4 regions of the Sinorhizobium sp. BG8 genome follow, and region 1 is predicted to be linked to each of the others. Evidence: riboswitches for the same ligand, from Rfam matches in the RefSeq annotation. Region 1 holds a riboswitch; each other region holds the start of a gene.
What was found. Region 1 has a riboswitch for cobalamin ahead of F3Y30_RS07520 (ABC transporter substrate-binding protein). Riboswitches for the same ligand answer to the same signal wherever they lie in the genome.
Positions count from the first base shown of each region.

Region 1 (7,046 bases):
GGCGAGAATCCGCGTCATCGTTTCCGGATCGACCGATCGGCGACCGATCGAGCGGTGGGGACGGCGCCAAGTACGAATCATGATAACCCAGAACCATTAAGCGGTCGATCTTACAGAAGAAATTTCCCTCTATTGTTCATTCACGCCCTGTTACTCCTCATCAATTCGTCGTGAATCGCTTGGGGAAAACCGCCTTATTGTCCCGCCACGGCCACCCATTTGATGCTGCGGTGCAATAGCTGCGGGCGAATCACGTCCAACGCCGGTTGCGGAGAGGGGTGATTCGCGCTCGCCGATCCCCTAAGATTGCGGGGGCGTCTGACCGTCAGGATGGGAACTGCGGTCGAATTTCGAAAGGGGAGGCGTGATGGAACTTCCATATCGTTGGCTCAACGAGCCTGCACACTGGCAGGGCGATGCCCGGGTGCTGACGCTGCGCACGGATGCCCGCACCGATTTCTGGCGCGAGACATTCTATGGCTTCGTTCGCGACAGCGGCCATGCATTCCTTCGTCCCGTCACCGGGGATTTCACCGCGTCCGCGACGGTCACCGGAGGCTATGAGCAGCTCTACGACCAGGCCGGTCTGATGCTGCGCATCGACGAGGCGAACTGGATCAAGTGCGGAATCGAATATACGGACGGTCTGATGCATTTCAGCGTCGTGGTCACGCGCGGAGTGTCCGACTGGTCTGTTGTTCCGCTCCCGGACGTCGGTCCGACCGATCCCCTCTTTGTGCGGCTTACACGCCATGGCGACGCCGTGCGGGTTCAGTTCCGTTTCGGTGAGGCCCACTGGCAACTGGCAAGGCTTTGCCCCTTCGCCGCAGATGACGCCGAAGTTGGAGTGATGGCCTGTTCACCCGAGCGGGAGGGGTTCGAGGCAACGTTCCGAGATATTGCGGTCGGTCCGCCGATCGAACGGAACCTCCACGCAGAGTAAGCGCAAAACGTGTGAGACTGGCTCGCCTGCGAGTGCAGGCCGCTCGTGACCGAGGGCAGTGGTATTACCCATCCGCAGTCTTTGCGTCCGGATTGCGGCGGAGCTATTCGATTCTTGCATGCCTAATTTGCAATCGAATGCCTACCGCATGTGCGAAATAATGCCTATTTGAGCGTCAAGTTGAAAAGGAGAAGAAAAATGAACATTCGTCAGAAGATCGTTGAATATGCAAAGCTTCGCAAGGCTGTCCGTGAACTCCAGTCCATGGACGACCACGTGCTGAGCGACCTCGGGATCTCCCGTTCCCAGATCCGCGCTGCCGTCTACGGCCGCTGATATCGCGAGAAGTCGCAGCCGGTCACAACTGGCAAGCGCCTCGCCGACCGCCAAACCTCCGGCCAACCGGAGGTTTTTTTATGCCCGGTTGTCGGATTGCCCGACCCGGATGACGTCGTAGAGCGCGCCCCCCCGAGGCTCCGGGCCCTGCCGACGCGCGGAAACCATACGGCGCCATCTGCGGCCCGGGTCCTTCGCTATGGTCCCTCTATATGCGTGAAAAGAAACCGGAATCCTGTCTGCGACCTTCGCCGATACGGCTTGACCTCCGCCATGCCGGGCCGTTATGTGGTCGGCGACGGTTCCCCGACGATGACTCCGACGGGATTAATAGGGAACACGGTGCGGAAGACCCGAATGGGACCAAGACCGTGGCTGCCCCCGCAACTGTAAGCGGATTGTCGCCCATCCTCGTGACGCATCAGCGTCATGCCACTGCGAGTTGAAGATCGCGGGAAGGCAGATGGGAGGCAGATATCCGCGAGCCAGGAGACCTGCCGTCATGAGTTCACTCCAATGTCACGGGCGGGGATGCCCGGAACAGGATACGCCATGACCCACTTTTGCGCCGCCGTGCGCCTTGCTGCTTCTGTTTTTCCCCGTTCGTTGACTTCTTCAACCACGCAAATCGCGGACTGACATTGCCTGTCCGTGACCGAGCCGGTCCGCTTCGTTCGCGGCCGGCTTGCCGATCTGGGGAGATCCACCTGTGAAAACCATTCTTAGAAAATCCGTTGGCATCAGCCTTTGTGCTGTATCCATCCTTTTGACGTCGATGGGGGCCTCTGCCCTGGCGGCCGAAACGACCTACCCGCTGCGCCTCGACAATTGCGGGCGTTCGGTGACCTTCCAGAAGGCTCCGGATCGTGCCGTTGCAATCGGCCAGAGCAGCGCGGAAATCATGTACCTCCTTGGTCTTCAGGACCGGATGGTCGGCACCGCGGTGTGGATTGGGCCGGTCATCAAGGGCTTCGAGGAGGCCAATGCCAAGGTCGAGCGACTTGCCGACAACGATCCGAGCTTCGAGAGCGTGGTTGCCAAGAAGCCCGACATCGTCACGGCCCAGTTCCAGTGGCATGTGGGGCCGGAGGGTATCGTCGCGAAACCCGAGCAATTCGAGGAACTGGGTATTCCGGTCTACACCTCGCCTGCCGATTGCATCGGCAAGGACAATAGCGGTGGAGGCGATGGCGTGCGCCACACGGTCTTCACCATGGACCTGATCTACCAGGAAATCGCCGACCTGGCGCAGATATTCAATGTGCAGGAACGCGGCGAGAAGCTGGTTGCGGGGCTTAAGGCCCGCGAGGATGCGGCACGCAGGAAGATCGCTTCGGCGAACGGCAAACTCTCGGCCGTGTTCTGGTTCTCGAGCGCCGAACTCGACATCGATCCCTACGTCGCCGGCAGGAACGGCGCGCCCGGCTACATCATGTCGGCCCTCGGCATCCAGAATGTCATCGACAGCGAAGAGGAATGGCCGACCGTCGGATGGGAAACCGTCGCCAAGTCCGACCCGACGATCATCGTTGCGGGCAAGATGGAGCGCCGCCGCTTTCCGGCGGATGACGTCGAGGTCAAGCGTCAGTTTCTGAAGTCCGATCCCGTTGCAAGCCTCATGTCCGCGGTGAAGAACGGCCATGTCGTCGAAATGGACGCCCAGGCAATGAACCCGACGATCCGCACGATCGAAGGCATCGAGGTTCTGGCCGACGCGATCGAGAAATCCGGTTTGGGCCAGTGACCGGTGTGACCGCGTCATTGTCGCGGACAAGCGCCACGGTTCTGGCGCTTGTCCTGCTCGTTGTCGCGCTGTGGCTTGGCGCGGCAATCGGCGAGACGGCCATACCCATGGACGTGGTTGCCAAGACGGTTGCCAACCGCCTCTGGCATGCGGGCTATTCTCTGGACCCCATCGACGAGGGCATCATCTGGAACTACCGCCTGAGCCGCGCGGTCGTTGCCGCCTGCTGCGGCTCGGCCCTGGCTGTGTCCGGGGTCGTGTTGCAGTCGCTTCTGCGCAACCCGCTTGCCGACCCCTACATCCTCGGCATTTCGGCAGGTGCATCGACGGGAGCGGTCAGTGTCGCCATTCTCGGTTTCGGCAGCGGACTGCTCACGCTGCCGATCGGTGCGTTCTTCGGCGCGCTTGTTGCCTTCGGCCTTGTCAGCCTGCTCTCCATGCGTGCCGGGAGAGGCACGGGCGCGATCATTCTGGCAGGCGTCGCTGGTTCGCAGCTCTTCAATGCGCTGACGTCCTTCATCGTCACCAAGGCCGCAAACGCCGAGCAGGCGCGCGGCATCATGTTCTGGCTGCTGGGCAACCTCTCCGGGGTTCGCTGGCCGGATGTGTGGCTCGCATTTCCCGTCGCGATTGTCGGGTTTGTCATTTGTCTATGGCATTCGCGGGCGCTCGATGGCTTCACCTTCGGGTCAGAGTCTGCCGCATCTCTCGGCATCCCGGTTCGCCGGGTCTATGTCGTGTTGATTGGTGCCTCGGCCATGGTGACTGCTGTGATGGTCAGCATCGTCGGTTCAATCGGTTTTGTCGGGCTGGTAATACCCCATGCGGCGCGCATGATCGTCGGTGTCCGGCACGGTTTCCTGTTGCCGGCCTCGGCCCTCATTGGGGCCGTGTTCATGATCGCGGCCGATATCCTGTCCCGCGTCATCATTCCCGGACAGGTCCTGCCGATCGGCGTGATCACGGCGCTTTTCGGTGCACCGGCCTTCGCCTTCATTCTGGGACAGCGGAGGGCTGCTGCATGAAACTCTCCGCACGCGAGGTCTCATGGTCGGCCGGGGGTGTCTCCATCCTGGAAGGCGTGTCGCTTGATATCGTTCCCGGCGAGTTCCTGGGTATCGTCGGGCCGAACGGTTCCGGCAAGACCAGCCTGATGTCCCTGCTTGCCGGTATCCGGCGACCCCGGTCCGGCACCGTGCTCCTGGATGGACAGCCGATGCAGGATCTTGGACGCCGCGAGGTCGCACGATGCCTCGCGCTGGTCGAGCAGCAGGCCGAGACGGGCGAGCGGATAACGGCGCGCCAGGCGGTCGAACTTGGCCGCACGCCCCATCTCGGCGCTCTCTCGCCCTGGTCGATCAAGGATGACGGCATCGTCGACGAGGCGATCCGCAACGTCGACATGGCGCAGTTTGCGGGGCGCATGTGGCATACGCTGTCCGGTGGAGAGCGTCAGCGCCTCCACATCGCGCGTGCACTGGCACAACAGCCCAAGATCCTGCTCCTGGACGAACCGACGAACCATCTCGATATCGGCCACCAGATAGGTTTGCTGCATCTGGTTCGGCAACAGGGGCTGACGGTGGTCGCCGCGCTCCACGATCTCAACCATGCCGCCATGTTCTGTGATCGCATCGCCGTCATGAACGGCGGCCGCATAGCAGCACTGGGCCGCCCGCGCGCGGTGCTGAATGCCGAACGCATTCATACGGTCTTCGGCGTCGACGTCCATGTCGAACATGAAGGCGAGCATGGCTGCCATATCCGCTATCGAGCGCCCGGATTTTCAACGACCGAACCAGAACTGGCCAGAAGATTTTCATGACTGCGTTATTCAAAGCATTGTGCGTCGCTTCGATTGCATTCGCCGCCCCGCCGTCCGCCCTGGCCGAGACCTTCGAGGTCCGGATGCTGAACCGGGGCGAGAAGGGATCCATGGTTTTCGAGCCGGATTTCCTGGCGTTGAAGTCCGGAGACAGCATCAGGTTCATCGCCACGAACAAGAGCCACAACGCCGCCACCATCGACGGGATGGTTCCGGACGGCTATCCCGGGTTCAAGGGCAGGATCAACGAGGAGATCACGGTACGGTTCGATCAGGCCGGTTTCTACGGCATCAAGTGCTCTCCGCACTACGGCATGGGCATGGTGTTGCTGGTCAAGGTCGGCGACGCGCAGTTGCCGGAAAGCTATCGGGCGATTGATTTCCCCGCCCGTGCGAAGCCGCGCTTCGAAGCTCTCTTCGATGCAGTGACCACGGCGGCCGCGGCACCATGATGTACGCCGCAGGGGTCAGCCGGCATCTCAAGAAGTGCAGGTTGTAATCCGGTCGCGTACGTATTTTTCGCGCGTCCTGATGTGTATGATGGGTGGAAACTATGCCGGCGCCGGGGTTTGGCCGGAACTGTTGCCATACTGGCCCGTGACCTGCGGCAAGGAGCGTGATTTGCGCCTCATCATCGGTATTCTGGCTTTTATCCTTTTCTCAGTTTCCATTGCCGTTGCAACAACCTGGGCAACCCTTGCGCTGTGGTATCGCCTGCCGGCGCCGGAGCTTGTGAGAGCCGTTGCGTCCTGTGTCGCAGCTCTGGCGGGTCTGGCGACGATCGTCGCCCTGCTCACGCGAATGCGGATCCGGGCCGTCGTCCTCTTTCTTGTCGCATTCGCGGGTGTGCTGGGCTGGTGGAGCACGATAAAGCCCCCCGCAAGCGCTGACTGGGCGCCGGACGTCGCACGCCAGGTGACGGGATCGCTCGAGGGTGACACGCTGACGCTTACGGACGTGCGGGATTTCGAATGGCGCAGCAAGACCGACTTCACCGAACGCTGGACGACGCGAACCTACGATCTCAACGGCTTGCGATCGCTCGACCTGTTCATGTCCTACTGGTCGGGGCCGGACATCGCCCATGTCATCATGAGCTTCGGGTTCGAGGGTGGCGAGTACCTTGCCTGGTCGGTGGAGGTGCGTCGGCGGGTCGGTGGCCAGTTCTCGCCCATTGCCGACTTTTTCAAGAGCAATGCCCTGGTGATCGTGGCGGCTGACGAGCGCGACGTGGTCGGTGTCAGGTCGAACGTTCGCGGAGAAGACGTCCAGATCTATCGCCTGAAAGCTTCGCCCGCGGCGGCTCGCGCTCTGCTCCTAGCGTATGTGGAGGATGCCAACGCACTGGCGGCCGCTCCGCAATTCTACAACTCCGTCACCACGAACTGCACGACGGTGGTCGTCAGAATGATGCGTGCCATCGGTGACCGCGTTCCGCTTGACTGGCGGCTGATTGTCAACGGCTACTTGCCTGAGTACGCCTATGATCGCGGCGCCCTCGACATGCGCTACTCGCTCGAGGAGCTGCGATCGCTCGCCCATATCGACAAGCGTGCTCAGGCCGCCGGCCTCGCGCCGGACTTTTCCCGGCTGATCCGTGTCGGCGCGCCCGATCCTTCGACGGTGGCACTGCAATGAGCATTGCTTCTCTTTGAATGTAGGGTGTCACTGACGAACGTCTTTTCGGGTCGCCAGTGTAGCCGCGGATGGACATTCGTGGGGTGCCATTGCTGCCAGCCCTTCTGCATCTTCGAAAACGAATTAAAATTGGCCCAAGAAAACAGAGACATAGATAGTAATTAGGAATTGGTTAGCTGGATTTCTCACTCGGGACCGAGAAGAATCCGGCTTTTTGACATTTATACTTGCAGATGAAGAATAAGGAGATACTCTGAACTTTCCAGGACGGGAATTTGCAGCATTGGGAGGTGGAGCAAAATGTCTCGTACGAATGGATTTCGGCTGGCAACGGCCCTATGGCTCATCCTGGCCCTGTCGGGATCGCTCTATTCTACCGCTACAGCGCAGGAACAGACAGCAGCGGCGGCCACCACACAGGCAACCGACGACGAGGCGCCCGATCCGCTAAGCGAGGACGAGCTTGAAGTTCTCGTCGCCCGCATCGCGCTCTATCCCGATGAACTCGTGGCACTCGTGACGTCCGCATCGCTCTATCCACTGCAGGTCGTGGAAGCCGC
Region 1 covers NZ_CP044011.1:1,631,797-1,638,842, forward strand. The annotation lists gene F3Y30_RS07510 (DUF1349 domain-containing protein) at 368-943, shown strand; gene F3Y30_RS07515 (DUF1127 domain-containing protein) at 1,142-1,279, shown strand; cobalamin riboswitch at 1,562-1,796, shown strand; gene F3Y30_RS07520 (ABC transporter substrate-binding protein) at 2,055-3,023, shown strand; gene F3Y30_RS07525 (iron ABC transporter permease) at 3,020-4,048, shown strand; gene F3Y30_RS07530 (ABC transporter ATP-binding protein) at 4,045-4,848, shown strand; gene F3Y30_RS07535 (pseudoazurin) at 4,845-5,300, shown strand; gene F3Y30_RS07540 (DUF4105 domain-containing protein) at 5,470-6,486, shown strand; gene F3Y30_RS07545 (DUF3300 domain-containing protein) at 6,787-7,046, shown strand, end outside.

Region 2 (7,046 bases), 1.5 Mb from region 1:
GCCTGTCCGACCACTCTTCCGCCTTGCCGGCGCCGGCGGCCTTCCAGGGCGAACCCTTCAGCCCCAGCCTCTCGCGCAGTCCCATGGCGTTGATGATCAGGCGATTCATGCGCGTCCTGATGGCCGGAAGCGATGCAACATGCATTCCGGTGAACGGCAGGAAGGGATTGCGGCGAAGCGATCCATAGATCTCGATCCGCGTCGTGGTCTTGTAGCTCGGGCAACGGGCATGGAAACCGTGCGTGTCGGCGACGATCAGCGTGTTCGCCTTCACCACCATCCTAACCGGCTGGCCGTAGCCGAGTGCGCCCAGCTCGTCGGGCATGATCCGCAACGAACCGCGCGCCGAATACTTGTTTTCGATCGTATCCGAATTCTCGCTGATACGCCGCTCCCAGGCCATCCGCTGATCGGTGACCTTGTGCGAACCGGGCACATACGAAAACGGGCCGTCCTCGTCGCCAACATCCTTCAGAAACAGCCATGCCTTGGCGGTCGGCTGGAACGTGTCGCTGTGCAGCGCGGTTTGCGGGTCGACGCCCGAGTGCGTGACCGCCGACGGCAGGGCCATCACCACCTGGACAACAAGCAGCGGTTCGCCGGCATGCGAGGAAACGTAGCGCAGCAGGTTCTTGATCCGCGGATCGTTGCGGGCCGCCTTGAAGCCCGGCCGGCTTTCCAGATCCGCGTCGTCGATCAGAGCGCGCCGCGTTACCGTCGAGCCCTGCAACATGTCGAAGCGGTCGAAATCGCTCGTATCGAGTTCCTTCTGGACCTGCGCGAAAACCTCCGGCGACAGAAAGTTCTCGATTTTGACGAAGCCATTCTCTTCGTATTGCCGGCGGTGGTCGGCCGATACACTCCCTGCCAGCGACTTGCGGCGCCAGTCCGCCATCTTCATCGCGATCGAGACGCGCTTTTCGTGCAGTCCCATGCGGTTCAGCCGCTTGCTGCCGATGATGGGATTGTCGGCGAAGGATTTGGCGCCCGATGCAAGCTGCAGCGCGTAGAGCGGGCTCATGAGGACGGAAGAAATTCGCATGCCTACCTGCCAATGGTTCAAATGAATGCCGCGCCACTTCGGGGCGCCTTCTGCCGGATGACGAGGCATCTCGGGCTCGACATTCCTGCTACACTACAGCCCGAAAGAGATCAATTCTGCGGCCATCCATCAACATGAATTGTCAACTCCAGTTTTTCCATTCCTCGATCTCCGCGTTGTTCGTTAATCACAAAATCGGGAGCATATTGCTCTTCACCGCCAAGATCTTATGATCGTCGCCACACGCGGTGGATTGCAGCTTGGGGCCGTCGGACAATCGAAAATCACCGGGATACTTAGCCGTGAACATGCGCTATCGCTTGCTGGTCGTTGTCGCGATGGGTCTGCCGCTTTGCCTTTCTGCCGGCACCGCGGCTGCGTCCCCCGTCTGCGATCGGCTGCTCGCGCACCTCTCGGCTGTTCCGGAAGCCGTTCCCGCCAGTGATGACGTCCGCAGCTATGCCGGTGCCGTTGCCCGCCAGAACATCGAGCTCAGGAAGGTGAAGAGCGACATGCGTCGCCTCGGCTGCAGTTCGGATAGCGTGGCGGTTTACGGCGGTGAGAACGCCGATCAGTGCGATGCGCTGGTCTCGACCGTCGAAAGGATGGAGCGCAACCTCCAGATCCTGGACAAGAAGCGCCGCGAGTATGCGATTTCGGGTGGCACCCAGAATGTGCGCAGGCGGCTTCTCGCGGCACTCGATTCCAACGGCTGCAATGACGCCGGCCGGGATTTCATGCCGACAGCGGCCACGGATGACTTCGGCGATACGGATCCGGAACTCACGCTTTCGATGCCGATGGACGACTCCCTCCCCACGGAGGACATGCCTGAGGGCGCGGCCTTCCCGGGATTGCGGCATTTCGGCGATCCGTCGGTCGAAGGCGGGCTGCGCACTGTCTGTGTCAGGACCTGCGACGGCGGTTTCTTCCCGATTTCCACCGGCGCCTCACCGCTCGATTTCCGTCGCGACCAGAGGGTCTGCGCGATGATGTGCCCCGAAACCGAGACGGAACTCTACTACCACGCGCTTTCCTCACCGGAATCAGGGGATATGGTTTCGACGGTGACCGGCAAGCCCTACTCGACGCTTCCTGCGGCCTTCGCCTACCGGACGCGGGATCTGTCCAAGCCCGGGTCCTGCGGCTGCGACCTGTCTGCCTACTATCGCAAGGTCCTCCAGCAGGAAAACGCCCTTGCCGGCAGGAACCAGGACCAGGCGACAGCCACGGGTCATCTCGTGGAAGAGGGAACGGGGTCCGTCACCACCATCCGCTCGAAACCCGTGCCGAAGCCCGCCGAGGCCAAGAAGGAAATCATCGAGCGCCCCTATGATCCCGCGTCGCGAAAGGTAAGGACCGTCGGTCCGACCTTCCTCCCCGAAAACGAATCGGCCATCGACCTCAGGAATCCCGCCGAGCCGGGCGTACACTGATCTTCCGCAGCGCCGGACGCTCTACCCCTGCCAGCGATCCTCGTAGATGAGTTCATCGAGTTGCAGGCGCTGGCGCCAGCCCTTCACCGCAAGCTCCGGCTCCCGGTAGAGCTCGTTCACATACCCGACGCAAAGCCAGGCGACGATCTCGACGTGCGGCGGGATGCCGAGGAGCGAGCGGATGTCGGCGTCGTTGAAGATACTGACCCATCCGACCCCGATCCCTTCCACACGGGCCGCGAGCCACAGGTTCTGCACCGCACACACGGTGGAATAGACGTCCATGCGCGGATTGTGGGTGCGGCCGAGGATGACCTTGCCGCCGCGCGTCGTATCGCAGGTGACGCAGATGCTGAGCGGTGCTTTCAGGATACCCTCGAGCTTCAATGCCCGATAGCGGTCGCGCTGCTTGCCGGTGAACATCGCGGCCGCCTCGGCGTTGGCGCGCTCGAAGGCGCGGTGGGCCTCGGCAAGCACGTCGCGGCTGCGAACGACAATGAAGTTCCACGGCTGCATGAAGCCCACCGACGGCGCGCTGTGGGCAGCGCCAAGCAGGCGGCGCAAGAGGTCGTCAGGCAGCGGATCGGGCAGGAACTGGTCGCGCACGTCCCGCCGCGTTTCGATCGCGCGATAGACGGCACTTCTGTCGGCAGCCGAAAAGGCTCCCGCACGGACCATCTGGTCCTCCGGATGAGGTCGCATCGTCTTCTCCCCAACAATGCACGACCTCCCACCGTCCGCGTGGGTTCGGTCCATATTGTCCGGCCGGTCTTCTGGCTTCGGATCGACCGACTGAACCTGCCTTCCCGGTCAAAAGACCAGTGGCGTGCCATGAAGGAGCAAGTCCCTTCATGCGGTACAGCCGTCCCCGTCACAGCGCTGGGCGCGCTCCGGACCTGGCACCGAAGCACCGCACCGGATTCCCGATTCTCCCGCCTTTCGGCAGGCACCTGACGGCGGAATATCTACACGGGTCCAATTCCGGCTCAAGCCTCGGAAGCGGCGTCCGGATGTCGTTTCGGCGGGTAAGAAGCGACAATCCGGACGCCGCAGGCGTCGGTTCGTGAGTGTCTCTCGAAAGTCGACACCTGCTTCGGGAGAAGACCCGCGGCAAATCGGGAGAATCGCAACGCGCTTTCAGGCGGCTCTTGCGCTCTTGGCCGCAGCCTGCTCGGCCGCCCCTGCAAGGATCGCCCGATTGCGGCCCGCATTCTTGGCCGCATAGAGCGCAGCATCGGCCGTCACCGCGATTTCGTGGGCGCTCTGCCCGTGCGCCGGATAGCAGGCAATCCCGGCACTACTTCCGACACACAGCATCTGCCCCTCGAAGGCGACCGGCACCTGTGCGTCGCGCACGAGCCCCTCGGCGATTGCCAGCAGCGTCTCGCGCCCGATGTCCCCAGGCAACCACACGGCAAACTCATCGCCGCCAAGGCGCGCGACCGTTCCCATCATTCCGATGCGCTCGCGGAAACGCGCCGAGACCGTCCGCAGCACCTCATCGCCGGCCGCATGGCCGTGGCGGTCGTTGACGGCCTTGAACATGTCGAGGTCCATGGCGAAGATCGCAAAGGGCTTGCCCGGCGTGGTACCGAGCGCCTTCCTGATGGTCTTGTCGAACCCCGCACGGTTCTGGAGCCCCGTCAGTGGGTCGTGGACCGCCAGGTACGAATGGCGCGCCTCGCTTTCCTGCAGCGCCTTCACGAGCTTGGAGAATCCGTGGGCGATGAACGTCATGACAGCGATGAAGGCAAGGACAAGGACGCCGATCAGCGGGGTCGCCAGGCCCCACACATGCGTGCCGGGCCGTGTGGGCCGCCACGAGGCGACCATGGGGTTGTAGTCGTCCCCGCCGACGGCCGTAAGCAACAGTTCGGGGTCGGGATCAACGATCGCGGAGAAGCCCAGTTCGGAGAGCCCGAGCCTGGTCGAGGCGCTTTCGAGCATTTCTCCCGAAATCGGCTTCACGGTCACCATCAGCACGGGTTCGTTCCTGACCGCCGGAATGATCAGCGACCGCGGCACCACTGCCTGCACCACGACGATGCTCATGGCGCCGTCGATCATCCTCAGCCCCGCAACGTGAATGTTGGGAAGGGCCGGCGACAGGAAATTGTGGTGGCTTGCGTCCCGTGCGATCTGCCAGCCGCTTTCGCTGGGGATGAGCGCGGCATAGTAGGCGCTTGTGGCGCGGGCGGTCAGGTCGCTGACCCATTGCAGCAGGTTGCGCGCCTTGCTGTTTCGCTCGACGATGCCCTGATGCATCGACAGGACCGTCTCGCCGTCCGACCGCACGAAAACCATCCACGAGAACCCGAAGTCGGCCCACAGCCAGTCGCGCATGTGGGTGCGGATGAAGTCGTCGGTGAAATAGCCCTTCGACAGTTCCTCGTAGCTCCTGTCCCAGAAGGACATGGAACTCTGATAGAGCACGACCTGCTCCATCTGGTGGCTGAACTCGTTCCTGACGAGCCTCTTCTCGATGTCCCCGGTGAACTGGTTCGTCTTGCGCACGGCATAGTCGAGCACGATGAAGTTCGCGAAGGCGAAAAGCACGACGATGAAGACCGCCGCCATTCCGATAATTCCCTTCATCCTGCCGCTCTGGGCAAGTGCAGCCTTCCCGGTAACCTCGACCATGAAAAACCCCGGTCTCTGCGCGGCGCCGCACCACGCATTCTTCATTCCCAGGGGTATGGAGGGAAAGGCGGGAAAATTCGCTTAAATTCGTTGGTGAGCAAAGACTTAAATTCAGCACCGCTTTTTGAGGCTAGCGCGAATCCTTCAAGCCGGGCGGGCGTAGCGCACGTAGGCGAACGCAGTACCGTCCGGTGACCAGTTCGGCACGTTCACGCTCCCCTGCCCGCCGAAGAGCTCGAACAGGATGCGCGCGTCGTTGCCGTCGGGATCCATCAGGCGGAGCCGCACATCAAGGTCGCGGGGATGATCGAACACGTCACCGTCATACGACAGAACCAGCAGATGCCTGCCGTCGGGCGAAGGATGCGGGAACCAGTCCCCGTAGAGACTGTCGGTGATCCGCGTCACGTCCGATCCGTCCGGGCGGACCCGGAAAATCTGCATGCGCCCGGTGCGGCTCGAATTGAAATAGATCCAGGAACCATCGGCCGACCAGTCGGGACCGTCGTTCCGGCCCTCCCCGTTCGTCATCCGGCGCTCTTCGCCGCCATCGGCAGGGATCGTGTAGATATCGAAGACGTCGTTTCGGATGCCGCAATAGGCGAGCGTCGATCCGTCCGGCGACCAGCCGTGCCAGTAGGAGGGAAGATTTCGGGTGACGAGCCGCGGCGCTCCGCCTTCGGCCCGCAAAACGTAGATGGCGGCCTTGCCGAATTCCGTCTTGTCGGTGATCGCAAGCAGCCCGCCGTCCGGCGACAGACCATGGTCGTTGTTGCAGGTAACGGCAAAGCCGGTGTCGATCCGCTCGAGCTCGCCCCCGGAGACGGGAATGCGGTAGAGAAGGCCATCGCCGTTGACGATCAGGAACTGCCCGTCCCGCGAATAGTTGGGCGCCTCGACCAGCCTGTCCGTCTGCAGCACCACGCGGCTGCTGCCCGTTGTGAGCGAATAGATCTCGACCGAGCTGCGCATGCCACCCCGCCTTCTACCGGTCGCGGAACCGGTTGGTGATCGGATAGCGCCGGTCGCGCCCGAAGTTCTTCTTGGTTATCTTCACCCCCGGCGCCGACTGGCGGCGCTTGTACTCGGCGATGTAGAGCAGGTGCTCGATCCGGTGAACCGTCGCCACGTCATGACCGCGCGCGACAATCTCCTCCGTTCCCATCTCCAGCTCGACCAGGCATTCGAGAATATCGTCGAGCGCGGGGTAAGGCGGCAGCGAATCCTGGTCCGTCTGGTTGGGCCGCAGTTCGGCGGACGGCGCCTTGTCGATGATGTTGACCGGGATCACCTCTCCCGATGGTCCAAGCGCGCCCGCCGGCACATTGGCGTTGCGCCAGCGCGAGAGCGCGTAGACCTGCATCTTGTAGAGGTCCTTGATCGGATTGAAGCCTCCGTTCATGTCGCCGTAGAGGGTGGCATAACCGACCGACATCTCCGACTTGTTGCCTGTCGTCACGACCATGGAGCCGAACTTGTTGGAGATCGCCATCAGGATCGTGCCGCGCGTACGGCTCTGGAGGTTCTCCTCGGTGATACCCTCCTCCGTGCCCTCGAACATTTCCGACAGCGCGGTCATGAAGCCGCGCACCGGATCTTCGATGGGAACGATATCGTAGTGGCAGCCTAGCGCCTTCGCGCAGGCCGCCGCATCGGTCAGCGAATCCTGCGACGTGTACCGGTAGGGCAGCATGACGCACCGGACTCGCTCCTCGCCCAGCGCGTCGACCGCGATTGCCGCGCAGAGCGCCGAATCGATGCCGCCGGAAAGGCCGAGAACGACGTTGCGGAAGCTGTTCTTGTTCACGTAGTCCCGGAAGCCGAGAAGGCATGCGCGGTAGTCCGCTTCCTCCCTCTCCGGAATGAGCGACATCGGCCCGTCGATGCAACGCCAGCCCTCGCCGTCTCCATCCTGTGTCCCCGTGCCG
Region 2 covers NZ_CP044011.1:3,169,954-3,176,999, forward strand. The annotation lists gene F3Y30_RS14985 (phytanoyl-CoA dioxygenase family protein) at 1-1,042, opposite strand, end outside; gene F3Y30_RS14990 (DUF2865 domain-containing protein) at 1,351-2,478, shown strand; gene bluB (5,6-dimethylbenzimidazole synthase) at 2,500-3,180, opposite strand; cobalamin riboswitch at 3,224-3,447, opposite strand; gene F3Y30_RS15000 (diguanylate cyclase) at 3,616-5,118, opposite strand; gene F3Y30_RS15005 (PD40 domain-containing protein) at 5,263-6,090, opposite strand; gene F3Y30_RS15010 (NAD+ synthase) at 6,104-7,046, opposite strand, start outside.
Region 2: linked by a shared signal. The riboswitch ahead of bluB (5,6-dimethylbenzimidazole synthase) and the one ahead of F3Y30_RS07520 (ABC transporter substrate-binding protein) in region 1 are both predicted to bind cobalamin.

Region 3 (7,046 bases), 140 kb from region 1:
GCCTGGTGGGTATTGCGACGGGCCGGAATTCTCTGAGAGAAACGAAAAAGGCTGCCCGAACGGGCAGCCCATATTGAAGCGTATCTCCAGGCGGGCGCATGCGCCCTGGCGTTCATCCCTCACGAGTAGGGCGAGATGCACTGACGGCGAGGCCCGTAGTAAGGCTGGAACGTGTTGTCGTATTCTCTGTAGGAGCGGTAGCGGTTGTAGCACCAGTTGGTATGCGCATCTCCGCTGTAGACCCTCGTCCCGTAGCTGTTCCCGTAGTAGTTGTTCCAGCCGTAGTTATTCGCGATGGCGCCTCCTATGAGGGCACCGGCTCCAAAGGCTGCGAGCGGGAACCAGTAGCCATCGTAGTAGCGATAGCCCGGGTATCTGTAGGGATAGCCGCGATAACCATTATAGTAGCCACCGTAGTAGCCCCCATAGCCGCCGCGGTAGCCATTGTAGTAGCCGTTATAGTGCCTGTTCTTGCCATGGTAGCGATTGGCATAGTGACGGCCGTTATAGCGGTTCCAGTTCCGGTTTCCGCTATAGCGGTTCCAGTTCCGGTTTCCGCTATAGCGCCTGTTACCATAGTATCTGTTTGCGCCGTAGTTGCGGTTGCCGCGATAGTGGCGGTTGGCGCCGTGCCGTCCGCCGCGCGGAATCCACTTGCGGTTCTGGACCTGCAGGACGACGCCCTCACCTGCGGGCATCGCCGGCTGGGCGATCGTCGTGGCGGGGACAAAGGCTTGCGCGGGGGTGCCGGGGTGGCGGCGACAAACGCCGACAACGCAACTGCCATACACTTCAAACTTAATGACATGGCGTCTCTCCTTCCGGGTCCTCCAAGCTGTCATTAAACGCAGTATGAGCTATCCTTGTTCCATCCGATTCTGAAAACTGCCGAGATCACCAAGTCGTGAATGCCGACTTGCGGATTCACCACTCGTTAACTGTGGTAAAGCAAGATTTCCGGGGCAGGAGGTATCGGAAAAAGGGGAACATCCATGGCAATCGGATTCGTCTCGCGCTTTCTGTCCTTCCTGCTGATGGCGTCCCCACTGGCGGCTGCCGATCTGGAGCCCTGGAAGAAGCCCGACAATGCGATCGTCATAGACGCCTACGAGCTCAATGCGATCGACTGGGATGCGATGCTGACCGACAAGCGCATCGTGGGCTTCATTTCGAAAGCCTCCGACGGACTGCCTGAAAGCTTCAGCTGCAAGGGCGATCACAGCGGGGATACCTTCGCGCACTGCAAGACCATGTGGCGCAAATACGCCGTCAGCCGCGAACTCTACGAGACGCGCCGGCTCGTCGCCCGGGCGAACGGGTTGCTGTGGGGCGCCTATCACCTCGGCCGACCCGGCAATCCGGTAGATCAGGCCAATCATTTCCTCGACTACGCAAGCCCCCGCGCCGACGAAATGATGGTTCTCGACATCGAGGCCATCGATCCCGAACGTTTCATGTCGCTGGAAGACGCCCAGATCTTCGCCGGTCACGTCAAGGCGCGCACCGGCCGTTATCCTGTGCTCTACACCAATCACACGACGGCACGTCACATCGCCGCCAACCGGGACAAGTACACCATCCTCTCGCGCCTGCCGCTCTGGTATGCGCGCTATAAGCCCGGCATCAAGGGCGTCTTCCCCCTCGGCAACTGGGACAACTACGCGCTCTGGCAGTTCTCGGCCTCGCCGAACTGTTCCAAGCGCCGCTGTCCGTACCGCGTGAAGGGGGCGCTCAGCGACATTGATGTCAACGTGGCGTCGATGAGCGCTGCCGCACTCAGGAAGATCTGGGCCTTCGGCCAGCTCCTGCCCCAGAAGCCGTTCCCGCGTCCCGAGGAGACACTGATCGCTTCCGCAGGGGATAGCGCGCGCACGCCGTCCATTCGGGTGAAAACGCTGGATGCAAAGGTCGCTGCCGGTCTTTCGGCGCGCGCCGGATCGCGGCCGGACCTGTCGGTCGTTGCCGCCGTCACCGCGCACAGCATCGACCGCGCGGAGATCATCAGGGCCTCTGCCGCGGCGGGTTTCCGGTCAGCCACAACGGTGCAGGGCGGGCGCGGGGCAATCATCCCGCACAACGGCCGCGAAGTGACGCCGTTGAACTATCAGGACTTCTGAGGACGGCTACGCGACAGGCGCCGTCTGTTCGGCGCCTGCGCTGACTTTTCCTGGTGTCTTTTTCCGAAACCCGGTTCCCGCAGTGGGAGCCTGCCTCAGGCCTCGATCTGCACGTCGCCGAGCGGTCGCGAGCAGCATGCGAGGATGTAGCCTTCCTCGATCTCCTCGTCGAGAATGCCACCATTGTGGTTCATATCGACATCGCCAGACACCTTCATGACCCGGCAGGTGCCGCAGAGGCCGCCTTCGCAGGCCGCTCCGATGCGCACGCCAGCGGCGCGCGCGGTCTGCAGGATCGTCTGGCCGGGCTGACACTTGCCATCCTTGCCGGCCATGGTGAAGCTCACCGTGTGGAGCGCGGTCGGATCACTTTCGCCCGCACCCGCGCGGACAGCGAGTTCCTCCGCGGCAGGCGCTGCCGCCGGCTGGAAGCTTTCCTCATGATAGCGCGCCATGTCGAAACCGGCGCCTGCGAGCATCTCCCGCACGCCGCGCATGAACGGTTCGGGACCGCAACAGAAGACGGTGCGGTCCCTGAAATCGGGAGCAAGCAGCGAGAGCTTGGCAACGTCGATGCGTCCGCGCAGGCCATGCCATCCATCACGCGGATTGTGCCCCTCGACGACGAAGCCGAGGGCGAGATTGGGCATCTGCGCGGCAAGGCATTCGAGCTCGCTTCGGAAGAGGAGATCAGAGGGCGAGCGAGCGCAGGAAAGGAAGGCGACATCGCTCTGCGGTGCGCAATCCGACATCCACCGCGTCATCGACATCATCGGCGTCACGCCGGAACCGGCGGAGATGAACAGGTATTTTTCACCGGGATGGCGGACGAAGGAGAAGTCGCCGAGCGGCCCGAAGGCCTTCAGCGACATTCCCGGCTTCAGGTGATCGAACATCCAGCGCGTCCCGATGCTGTTCGCCTGTGCCTTGACCGTCACCGCCACGGAGAAGGGCCGCGACGGCGTGGAGGACAGCGTGTAGGTGCGCATCACCGGGTCTTCGGGCGTCACCGGCAGCTCCAGCGTCACGAACTGGCCCGGCAGGTAGCGGAACCAGTTCGCCTTGTCTGAGCGGAAACTGAATGTCATCACGTCCGGGGCTTCCACGGTCACGGCCGTGCATTCCAGCAGATGCTGGCGGTCGTTCCATGGCTGCAGTTCGTCGAAATGCCGGAAGCTGCTGGCGATCGTCATATCAGGCCACCCTTATCAGCGGATGGGCCTCGCCCTGGAGCCGCTCCTGCATGAAGTTGCAATACCACTCGACGAACTGCATCACGCCGCCCTCGTCCGCCGGCGAGTAGGGACCGGGTTCGTAGGCCGGCGAGCGAATGCCGAAGGCGTTTTCCTCGACAATCTGGCGGTCCTGGTCGTTGGTTTCCGTCCAGACGTGGGTGAGTTCCTCGAGCGTGTAGTCCACGCCCTCGACGGCATCCTTGTTAACCAGCCACTTGGTCGTGACCTGCGTCAGTTCGGGGCCGAGCGGCAGCACGCGGAAGGTGATGGCGTGATCGGCCAGCACGTGGTTCCAGGTCGTCGGATAGTGGAAGAGAAGAAGCGTGCCGATGTGGCTTGCGCTCACATCCGCCGAGAGCTGCTTCCTGACGGCGCGCTGGCCGGACATGGTGTAGCTTTCCGCATCGGCGATCAGCGGCATGCGTGCGGCGCGGAACTGGCCGGTCGCATCCATGCGGAACTCGCTCGGCAGGCCCGCCGCCTCGCATTTCGCCCAGTGCTCGGCGATAACAGGATCGTCCTTCGCTCCCTGCACGCCGGTCGCGCTCGGTGCTTCGGGATAGGTGCGGCAGAGTTCCGGGTGGTTGGCAGCACAATGATAGCACTCGCGGTTGTTTTCCCAGACGAGCTTCCAGTTGCCCTTCTCGATGATCGTGCTTTCGAAGGCGACCTTGGTCTCGCCGAGGCGGTGCTTTGCGAGATACGGCTCGACCAGTGCGCGGAAGGGGGCGAAATCGGGCGCCTTGTCGGCGAGGCAGATGAAGATGTAACCGCCTACGGTCTCGCAATGGATCGGCTTCAGGCTATGGGCGGAAGGATCGAAGTCTTCCGGCATGTGCCGGGCAAAGAGCAGGCGACCGTCGAGTTCATAGGTCCACTGGTGGTAGGGACAGACGAGCTTCGCAGAGGCACCCTTGTTCTGGGTGCAGACGCGAGAACCGCGGTGACGACAGGAGTTGTGGAGAGCCCGCACCGTGCCCTGGCGGTCGCGCGTTATGACAACCGGATAATCGCCGACCTGCACCGTGAAGTAGTTTCCCGCCCGCGGAATTTCGCAATCGTGGCCGATGAACAGCCAGTCGCGGTACCAGATCGTCTCAAGATCGAGCTTGTAGAAATCGGGATCGATGTAGAAGGCCTGATCGAGGCTGTATCCTTCGCGCCTGTTCCTTAGTCTGCGAAGCACGTCGCTGCGAATATCCATTGCCGGTTCCTTAAGCTCTCTGGTCTCGACCGGACGGGAGGGAAGGAACCAGCCTCAGGCATCCGGCAATGCCGGCCATGAACATGCAGGTCCGCATCCTGGCCGCCCGCCGCAGCCAACTCGGTTATCTGTTGTCATGGCTGGTTTCCGGGCTTCGGAGTTGTCCTTTTCGGACCACACGGCGCCTTCCCGGATTCTCATCCAGTGGCCCTTTGCCGTGATTGGCTCCATCACCGTTGCGGGGCAGCGCCGGAATTCAACCGGCTTCCCAATTCTCCGCCTTCCCTAAGAGGCGGCACCCTGACAAGCGGAACCTACGACGACGCAGGCCGCCCGCCCATGCCGGATTACGACATCGAATTCGGACTTCACGACAAGTCGAAAAGAGCGCACAGAAACGTTGATGCATATTTCGGCTGCTTAAACAGCAGGCTACAGAGAAATGTCAGATTTACTGACCTTTATTTGTGCAAATGCTCACTATTTCTCGCGGTATCCTTTTTACGACACACCTCCCCGCCCCTCGCGCGATTTCCGCGATAGCAAGCCCGGCGCAATTTCGGGCGGGTATGTAAGGAAGTATTGGTTAACCATCCCTGCATAGGATGGCCTCAGCAAGTGCGTAGAGGGAGCAGCGCCCGCGTGCAGCCCATGAAGAAGTTCAAATACTACGATGCCGTGGCCTACAAGCGCTCGGCACCCCCGTCCGCGTCACATACGGAATTCCTGCGCACCGGACGTATCGACCGGCGCAAGGAGAGCTGGAACGAGGTCGAGAAACGCTACCTCAGCTATGAAGAGGTCGCCATTCGCACGGGCCGCAAGCTCGAGAGGGCGGGCGAGGTCACGCATGACCGCATCAACGGCTTCCACCGTTCGATCCGCTTTCCGAAGCTGATCTTCCATCGCACGCTGCTGGCCACCCCGCACCTCGGCTACTGTCACATCACGGTCGCCAATTCGACCTTCGCGCAGTTCGAGAACGTGCAGTGGGCCTTCTACATGGCCAACTTCTTTTCGGAGATCGGCGAAGGCGACAGCTTCTTCCAGAAGATCAGCGACCAGCACGGGCGCATGTACTTTGCCGTTGCGATCAATCCGAGCGAGCAGGAAGGCCGCCTGGAAATCAACAAGAAGGTCCGCGGCAACGGCGTCATCTTCCGCACGCCCGACCCCCGGATCGCCATGAAGAATGTCCTGATGCTCGGCGCGCGCAACGAGGAACTGCGCAAGATCATCCGCACGCTTTGAACTTTTGGCCGGCAAGGATGTATCCGGGCTCACGAGGCCCGGTAGATCATCCATTCCTTGCCCGACTGTCCTTCGTCGCTATCCTTGTAGACGACCACGCGATCGCCTCCCTCATCGCGCGCGATCGCGAGTGCCTTTTCGGCGGCGCTGACGAGATCGAAGGAATTGCCCGCAAGATTGGACATGCAGAGGCCCGCTGACAGCGTGAGCGAGCCCAGCGCCCGCCCGGTCTGCGGGTGGCGCAGCGTCGCCATGCGCATTGCGCCGGAGATCAGCGACATCATCCTCAGGATTTCCGTCTCTTCCGAGGTATAGAAGAGGAAGCCGAAACGCAGGCCATCGAAGCGGACGGCGAGATCGCTCGCCGGAAACGCGGGCCTCAGAGCTTCGCCGGTGTAGCGGGCGATATGGTCGGAAAGAACCGCGATCTGCTGCGGCGAGAAGCGACGCCCGGCATCGACATCCGCAACGATCACGCCACAGAGGAGCGGCATCTCCGGATTGGAATAGACCTTGGCGAGCGCCTTGTTGAAGGCACGCCTGTTCCCCAGCCCGGTCAAGGGATCCGCGAACTTGGTCGCCTCGAATGCGGCGAGTTCCTGCTCGAGCCCGCTTACAACGTTGGTCTGTTCCGTGACGCTTTCCGCCATGGCGGCATTGCGCGAAACCTGCTGCTCCGTCGCCCGTCGCAGGGCCTCGATCGAGCTTCCCAGCGTCGCGCTGTTCCATTCCTCTCCATCGTGGAAGGCGCGCTCGGCTTCGCCGATGATGCGGCCATAGTCGCTGAGCGAGGACTTCTCCTGTTTCAGTAGCAGCATGAAGTTGCTCATCTCGTTGCGAACGGCCCCGGCGGAACGCTGGAGAACGCCGGTCTCATGATGATGCGGCAGGTATTTGCGGCCGAGCTCGTCGAGCGCGGCCTGGGTCTTGAACTTACCGAGCCCAATAAAATCGCGGACGAGATCCGGGTTGGATCCGGCGTAAGCCTCGTAGACGAGTTCGTAATTGCGGGGCAATCCGTCGATGCCCATCTGCTGCATGGCAGTCGCCACGCGAAGCGCTATGTCGTTTGTGGAGGTTTTCTTGTTGACCATCAGCAAGGTTCCGGCAGTGTTTTTCAAGGACTACCATCTCCCCCCTTTCGATTATTCTAAGATGCCCCTGCTATTTTTAGCGAATTCCTTCTGGCCTCCCTACTTGTGGCCCGCTTCGGCCCCGACCTCTTGGCATCTGCCCCGC
Region 3 covers NZ_CP044011.1:1,769,387-1,776,432, reverse strand. The annotation lists gene F3Y30_RS08200 (transporter) at 1-36, shown strand, start outside; gene F3Y30_RS08195 (BA14K family protein) at 120-698, opposite strand; gene F3Y30_RS08190 (GH25 family lysozyme) at 972-2,117, shown strand; gene F3Y30_RS08185 (hybrid-cluster NAD(P)-dependent oxidoreductase) at 2,213-3,310, opposite strand; gene F3Y30_RS08180 (aromatic ring-hydroxylating dioxygenase subunit alpha) at 3,312-4,556, opposite strand; cobalamin riboswitch at 4,677-4,874, opposite strand; gene F3Y30_RS08175 (DUF6656 family protein) at 5,208-5,807, shown strand; gene F3Y30_RS08170 (diguanylate cyclase) at 5,837-6,928, opposite strand.
Region 3: linked by a shared signal. The riboswitch ahead of F3Y30_RS08180 (aromatic ring-hydroxylating dioxygenase subunit alpha) and the one ahead of F3Y30_RS07520 (ABC transporter substrate-binding protein) in region 1 are both predicted to bind cobalamin.

Region 4 (7,046 bases), 1.7 Mb from region 1:
TCCGAGATCGCGCGCCGTCAGGCCCTGCCCGGAATTCTCCCAGGCGTCGCGGGACGACCCGGAAAAAATGATTTGCAGCACCACTGCGCCGGTCTCGTCAAGTACTGTCGGCTTGCGCTGGCCTCCCGGCGCAGACACCGCGAAGCTGGTGGCGTTCAGCACCACGTCCACACGTGCAGTCTTGAACGCCGCGCGCACGACCTCGATCGAATCCGGGTCCTTCAGACTGGAAACGAAGACCGGCAATGCGCGCACGCCTTCGTCCGCGAGCGCCTCGATCAGCATCTCGACAGGACGCGTCTCCCCGCTCTGGACATAGGCGCGGTAGAAACACAGCGCGACCGTGGCGGGCGCCGGATCTGCGGCACCGATTTGCCCGTCGCCCGGAGCGACAGATCCGCCGACGGGTTTGCGGCGCGTTGCCTCCGGATCGGCGAGCGAACGCCACCGTTCAATTCCCACAACGCCCTCGCCTGGCCACCAGATCCCCGCCTTTTCAAGGGGCGTAGCCGGCTCGGGCTTCGGGTCTCCGCCAACCAGAGCGTCCGCATAGGCGAGGAAGCGCGCGGCATTCTCCGCGCCACCCTGGTTCAGATAGGCCCAAAGGCGCGCGCGATCCTCCCCGTCGATGCGGTTGAACGGCAGAAGGCCGTCGTCGGGCCGGTCGTCGCCGGGAAGCGCGACCATGGCAATGCCATGCGCGACCGAGGCCGCGTGCAACGCTTCCAGCACGTAGCGGAAATAGCTCGCTCCGCCGAGGGCGCGCACGATGATCAACCGGGCGTGCCGTGCCGTTCGCTCGACATAGGTGTCGACAGACATCGGATGGGCGAGCGCCGCAAGGCTTGCGAGCCGCAACCGCGTCGTGCCGTCACGCCCGCGGTGCGCAGCGGCAATCGCAGCAAGCTCGGTGTCCGCTGCAGACAGAAACAGGACATCTCCCGGCGTCTGGCCGAGGTCGATCGCCTCTCTTCCGTCGGCGATTGTGCCTTTCTGGGCTAGGAGAAGATGCATGATCCCGCTCCCGCAAGCATGCGAGCCTTGGTTTCCCTGTGCTGCCCCTCGCTTGCAGGAGGGGCTTCGGAAGACCTTCTTGCCGACGCGGCCACGACCGCCTCAGACCGCCGCAGCGATGGCGGCGCGAACGGCCTGCTCGTCCATGTCGTGCAGACCGATGACGACGAGCCGCGTGCCGCGTGCCTCGCCGGTCGCCCAGGCGCGCTCGAAATACTGGTCGATGCGGCTGCCTACGGCCTGGATCAGCAGGCGCATCGGCTTGCCGGGCACATCGGCGAACCCCTTGAGACGCAGGACGTCATGCTCGGCGATGATGCCCTTCAGGCGATCGATGAAGGCAGCCGGATCGGAGACCGGGCCGAGCTCGACGACAAAGCTGTCGAATTCGTCGTGATTGTGCTCCTCGCCTGCCTCGTGCTCGAGTTCGTGGTGGGATTTCCGGTTGGCGATGTCATCCTCGGTTCCAACGCCGAGACCGAGCAGGACGGCCGCGGCAACCTCGCCGTTCCGTGCCTCGATGAGAGTCGGGCGACGCGCGGTGCGGGAGGCAACCTCCTTGCGCACGGCCGTGAGCCCTTCCGCATCGATCAGGTCGGTCTTGTTGAGGACGATCAGATCGGCGGCCGTCAGCTGATCCTCGAACAGTTCCTCGATCGGGCTTTCATGGTCGAGGTTCTCGTCGTTGACGCGAATTGCATCCACCTTGTCGTGATCATCGGCGAAGCGGCCTGCGGCAACGGCTGCGCTGTCCACCACCGTGATCACTCCATCAACCGTTACCTGGGTCTTTATTTCCGGCCAGTTGAAGGCGGCGACGAGCGGTTGCGGCAGGGCGAGACCGGAGGTCTCGATGACGATGTGGTCCGGCCGGTTTTCACGCTCCAGCAGCTTCGACATGGTGGGAATGAAATCGTCAGCGACGGTGCAGCAGATGCAACCGTTGGTGAGTTCGATGATGTCGTCCTCGCTGCACGCCTCGGCGCCGCAACCCTTGAGAACGTCGCCGTCGATTCCGAGATCGCCGAATTCGTTGATAATCAGCGCAATACGCTTTCCGCCCGCGTTCTGGAGCAGGTTGCGGATCATCGTCGTCTTGCCCGCACCAAGGAAGCCGGTGATGACGGTTGCGGGAATCTTCTCCTGGAGCATTGTGCTCAACCCTTCATTTTCAGCGGCAATCCGGCCGCGACAAAATAGACTTCAGTGGCCATCGACGCCACCATCTGATGTAGCAGGCCTGCATGGTCGCGGAATTCGCGTGCCATGCGGTTCTCCGGAACGATCCCCAGTCCGACCTCGTTCGAGACGAAGACGATGCGGCCGGGCGCCTGTTGCAGTTGCGACGCAAGTCCGGCAAAGGCCGCACTGACGTCGCGATTGTCGAGCATGAGGTTCGTCACCCAGAGCGTCAGGCAATCGACGAGCACGGCGCGATCAGGTGCGGCAACAGTCGCGATGGTCTCCGCCAGCTCGAGGGGTTCCTCGTGGGAGACCCAGTCGGGGCCGCGCCGTGCCCGGTGCTGATCGATCCGCGTCCGCATCTCATCGTCCCAGGCACGTCCCGTCGCGATGTAGTGCATGGCAAGGCCGCTCGAACGGACCAACCCCTCGGCAAAGGACGACTTGCCGGAACGCGCACCGCCCAGAACCAGGACGGCCCCGGGCGATACGCTGGTCATCAGGCTGCCTTCGCAATCTTCTCGTTGGCAAGGCCAAGCGACAGGCCGAGAACGATCCAGAAGAACAGCGTCGTGGCGAGTGCGGCGACTGCGAACTCGGCTCCGAGGACTGCCGGTACCGCACTTGCGATGTCGGTCGGCTGCGGTGCACCATAGACCTGTGGCGCGGCGATGAGCACGACACCGGCGATCTTCGCGACAAGGCCGCTCTTGAGGCACAGCAGATAGATGCCGACGGCGGAAAGAACGACCGTCGCAATCCACCAGACCTGCCGATCTGCAAGTTCTGCGGCCGGGAAGCCCGGCAATTCAGGAGGCAGTCCGATCGCCGGAAGCATATGGACTGCAAGCCAGCCGCCCGCGCCCCACAGCGCGCCGTTCGAAAGGGTGATTGCATTGCCGGTTACGAGGCTGACGCCCGCGAGCAGCAGGGCAAACCCGGCACCCGTCACCAAATTGGCGAGAAGCGTTCCGGAGAAGCGGCTCATGCCGAACATGATGCCTCCCTCTTCTTCTTCGTGGCCCTCATGCGCATAGGCGGGAGTCACCGGCGAGAAGTAGGAGACTGCTTCGCCGATGATCGCACCCAGGGACAGGCTCGAATGCTCCTGCACTTCGCCCGCGGCGGGCGCAGGCTCCTTGCCCTCGTATTCCTCGGCATGGAGGATCAGCGGAACGACGCGAAACTCCTGGGCGGCCGTCATCAGCACGCCAGAGAACAGCCCGGCCACCAGAGCGGCCAGGAGATATTTGACGATCATGATGGAAACTCCTTAGTGGCAGGGAAAGCCGTAGGAGTGACGGGTGTCGTGCGCCGTGTCGTGCAGAACAGACGAATTGGCGAGCCCCGCCCCGAACACCAGGAAGCCACCGATCAGAAGAGCGGCGAGACCGGCGAGCAGACGATCGTTGAGAGAAAGAGAAAGGGTAGACGTAGTAGACGCAGCCATGACAACCTCCGTGCTGGCAACGGGGAGAACCCCCAATCGGGCACCATGCCCTTCATTGGTTGGCAGGTCTCCTGGCTCGCGGCGTCAGGTGCGCGAACGCACCGGCGGGACTTCCTCGCCTTCCCGGGTGTGATCGCATTGCGAAAGGCGGACGATTCGTAGAAAAAGAGGCGTCCAGCCCGGTTTATCACAATGCCACCCAGTGGCTTTTCCGATGATCCGGTTTGGCCAACCCGGGGACACCATGTCTCCGCGCCGCCTTTCCGAAACGCCGGATGGAAATCCCTCGCCACTCTACAGTCGCGGGGTCGGCTGTGATTGCAGTGCCCGATATGGGTCCACCCTCTCACATTCCCATTTACTCTCCATTCCGTTTCCGGATCGGAGAACCATCCAATTGATTGGATGATTATGCCTGCGTGGGTCGGAAGTCAATCGACACCGCGCGCCACCGCCTTTGCCGATAGCGCCTGAACCACGCTCGTCATCCCGAGCGTCAGTACCCGGGAATGACCATCACACTGCCGCCATAGGCTGGGCCGTCATAGTAGCCGTCGACAGGACCCTCGTAGTAGCCGTCGACCGGACCTTCGTAGACGTCGTAGCGGCGATCGTAGGCAGGAGGTTCCCTGTAGGTATTGCGCCGGGCGACGAACTGCGCCGATTCGCGAAGTGCCCGGAACTGCCTGCGGCTCAAATATCCGTCAGCAGCAAAGCCGTTGGAGGATTGCCACCCCGCAATCGCCGACCGCGTGCGCGGCCCGAAGACGCCGTCCGCGCCATAGGTCTCGAACCCGAGAAGGCTCAGCCAGCGCTGCGCCTGCACGCGATTACCCGGAGAGAGATGAGCCTCCCGGCTGTCGACATAGGCCCGTGCGGTCTCACGCTTGCGCAGCGGCGCGGTCGCGATCACATCATTGGCACTGTCGTCACCCTGCGCTTCCGCACCATCGTTTTTGCGCCGTTCGAGAGCACTCAGCCTCTGTTGTGCCTCTCCGGCGAAGCGACCCTGCGGATAGGTCTCGAGATAGGCCTCGAAGGCCTTGGGCTTTCCATCGAGAACGGCCTTCTCCCAGCGGTCGTTCTCGATCTTGGCGAGGCGTCTGGCCTCCTGCTTTTCGGCTGCGGCCTTCTCCTTTGCCGCAGTCTCCTGCTCGGCCTTCATCTGATCGGATTCCGCGTTCGCGCCTGCGATCGCCGGTTCGTCTTCGGCAGGAGCCTCTGCATCGGCGGTGGACTGCTGTATGCTCGTCACGCTATCAGACTCGGCAGGTGTTTCTTCTTCCGCCGCGGCCCTCACGCCCTCTTCGGCAGCGGCTGCACGCTCCGCGGCTTCTGTCCGCGCACGCACGGCTGCCGCTTCCTGCTCCACCTTCGCCTTTTCAGCCACCTCGGCGGCCTCCTGCTCGGCCCTCACCTTTTCGGCAGCGGCCTGTTCGGAGCGCTGTTTCTCGGCCTCCGCCTCGGCGGCCTTCAGCTTTTCCTCGGCTTCGCGTTCGGCGGCGAGACGAGCGGCCTCCGCTTCCCGTTCAATTCTTGCCTTTTCGGCTGCCGCCTGCTCGGCTTTCGCCTTTTCTTCAGCTTCGCGCTCTGCCTTGAGCTTTGCTTCAGCGGCTTCCTGTTCGGCTTTCAGTTTGGCGGCAGCGGCTTCCTGTTCGGCCCTTGCCTTTTCGGCGGCTGCCTGTTCGGCGCGCGCCTTCTCCGCAGCTTCCTGTTCCGCCTTCAACTTCGCCTCGGCGGCAGCGGCTTCTGCCGCGGCAGCCTTCTCGGCAGCGGCCTGCTCGGCCCGCGCCGCTTCTGCCCGTGCCTTTTCAGTCGCAGCCTGTTCGGCGCGTGCCTTCTGGGCGGCAGCCTCTTCCGCGCGTTTGCGCTGCTCCGCTTCCGACTGGACCGCACCGCCGGATGCGTCCTGACCAGACGTCACGTCGCTGGTCCCAGCCCCGGCCTTCTTGGCCGCGGCCTGCTGGGCAGCCTTCAGCTCGGCAATCCGCAGCCTCGCCATCGAAGCGAAAGTACCCTTCGGATAGGCTTCGAGATAACCTTCATAGGCTGCCAGATCGCTACCCGATGACACTTTTTGCCAGAGGGAGAATTCGGTCTCCCACTTCTTGCTGGCGCTTCCGACCGTGCTTGTTGCGCCCGACGTATCGGCCGCGGACGCGGGAGCCCCGACCAGCGACAGGCCGACGAAGCCTGCAAGCCCGATTTTGGCAAAACGTCCAATCTGTCCGGATGTCATCGTTCTTCCCTTCGATGGCAATCAAATAAACTCACCGGCCGCCGGGCGCTGGCCCAAGCCGGATGCACGCGATGCTTGACACCGGAATCTGGCGCAACTTTGGTATCCCTGGTAACAAACCATTGCCTTTGGTTTCCTTGTGAGAAGCCTCATGACAATGACGTTCGGCGACAGCCACATAATCATCCGCAGGCATCAATTGGTGCCAAGAATTCCGTCGAGCCAGTCCGGATCGAGCGCTCGTTCCAGTTCGCCGGCAAGGCCGTTCAGCGCATCGTCCACGGTCTTCCTGTAGTCGACTGCCCCTCCGGTGATGCCGAGTTCAGCAAGGAGCGCCGCCCGGTATGCGTCGCTTGCCAGGATGCCGTGCAGATAGGTTCCGACGACCCTGCCATCAGGTGAAATCGCTCCGTCCGGCCGGCCGTCGATTGACACCGACGCCCGGGCGCAGTCGGCTCCCCTCGTATGGCCAAGGTGGATCTCGTAGCCCGAAAGCGGAACGTCGTACTGGAGGGAGCGTGCCTGGCTGTTGCGAACCGTCTTTTCCGGCGCCATCTCCGTCTCGACATCGAGAAGGCCGAGCCCCTCGACCTCGCGGACGTTGCCTTCGGTCCCGAGGGGATCCGTCACCCGCCGGCCGAGCATCTGGTAGCCGCCGCAGATCCCGAGAACACGGCCACCGCGCCGCATGTGCTGGTCGAGGTCGCGGTCCCATCCCTCGGCGCGGAAGTCGAGGAGATCGGAAATGGTCGACTTCGATCCTGGAAGGACGACGAGCCCGGCATCGGCGGGCAGTCGCTCGCCGGGACGCACGAAGATGAGCTCGACATCCGGTTCGGCCTTCAAAGGGTCGAGATCGTCGAAATTTGCGATCCGCGACAGGACAGGCACGGCCACCTTCAGCGCGCGCCCGGTTCCTTTCGACAATCGCTCGAGGACGACGGAGTCCTCCGCGGGCAGCCTTCCCGCCTCCCTCAGCCAGGGCACGACGCCGAAGCAGGGCCAGCCGGTAAAGCGCCGGATCTCGGAGAGGCCATCGTCGAAGAGGGTGACGTCGCCGCGGAACTTGTTGATCATGTAGCCGGTGATCATCCGGCGATCCTCGGGCGAAAGGATCGCATGCGTGCCGACCAGCGACGCGATGACGCCGCCGCGATCGAT
Region 4 covers NZ_CP044011.1:3,306,349-3,313,394, forward strand. The annotation lists gene cobN (cobaltochelatase subunit CobN) at 1-1,014, opposite strand, end outside; gene cobW (cobalamin biosynthesis protein CobW) at 1,117-2,166, opposite strand; gene cobU (bifunctional adenosylcobinamide kinase/adenosylcobinamide-phosphate guanylyltransferase) at 2,172-2,696, opposite strand; gene F3Y30_RS15615 (CbtA family protein) at 2,696-3,457, opposite strand; gene F3Y30_RS15620 (CbtB-domain containing protein) at 3,470-3,646, opposite strand; cobalamin riboswitch at 3,690-4,055, opposite strand; gene F3Y30_RS15625 (peptidoglycan-binding protein) at 4,143-5,885, opposite strand; gene F3Y30_RS15630 (cobyric acid synthase) at 6,081-7,046, opposite strand, start outside.
Region 4: linked by a shared signal. The riboswitch ahead of F3Y30_RS15620 (CbtB-domain containing protein) and the one ahead of F3Y30_RS07520 (ABC transporter substrate-binding protein) in region 1 are both predicted to bind cobalamin.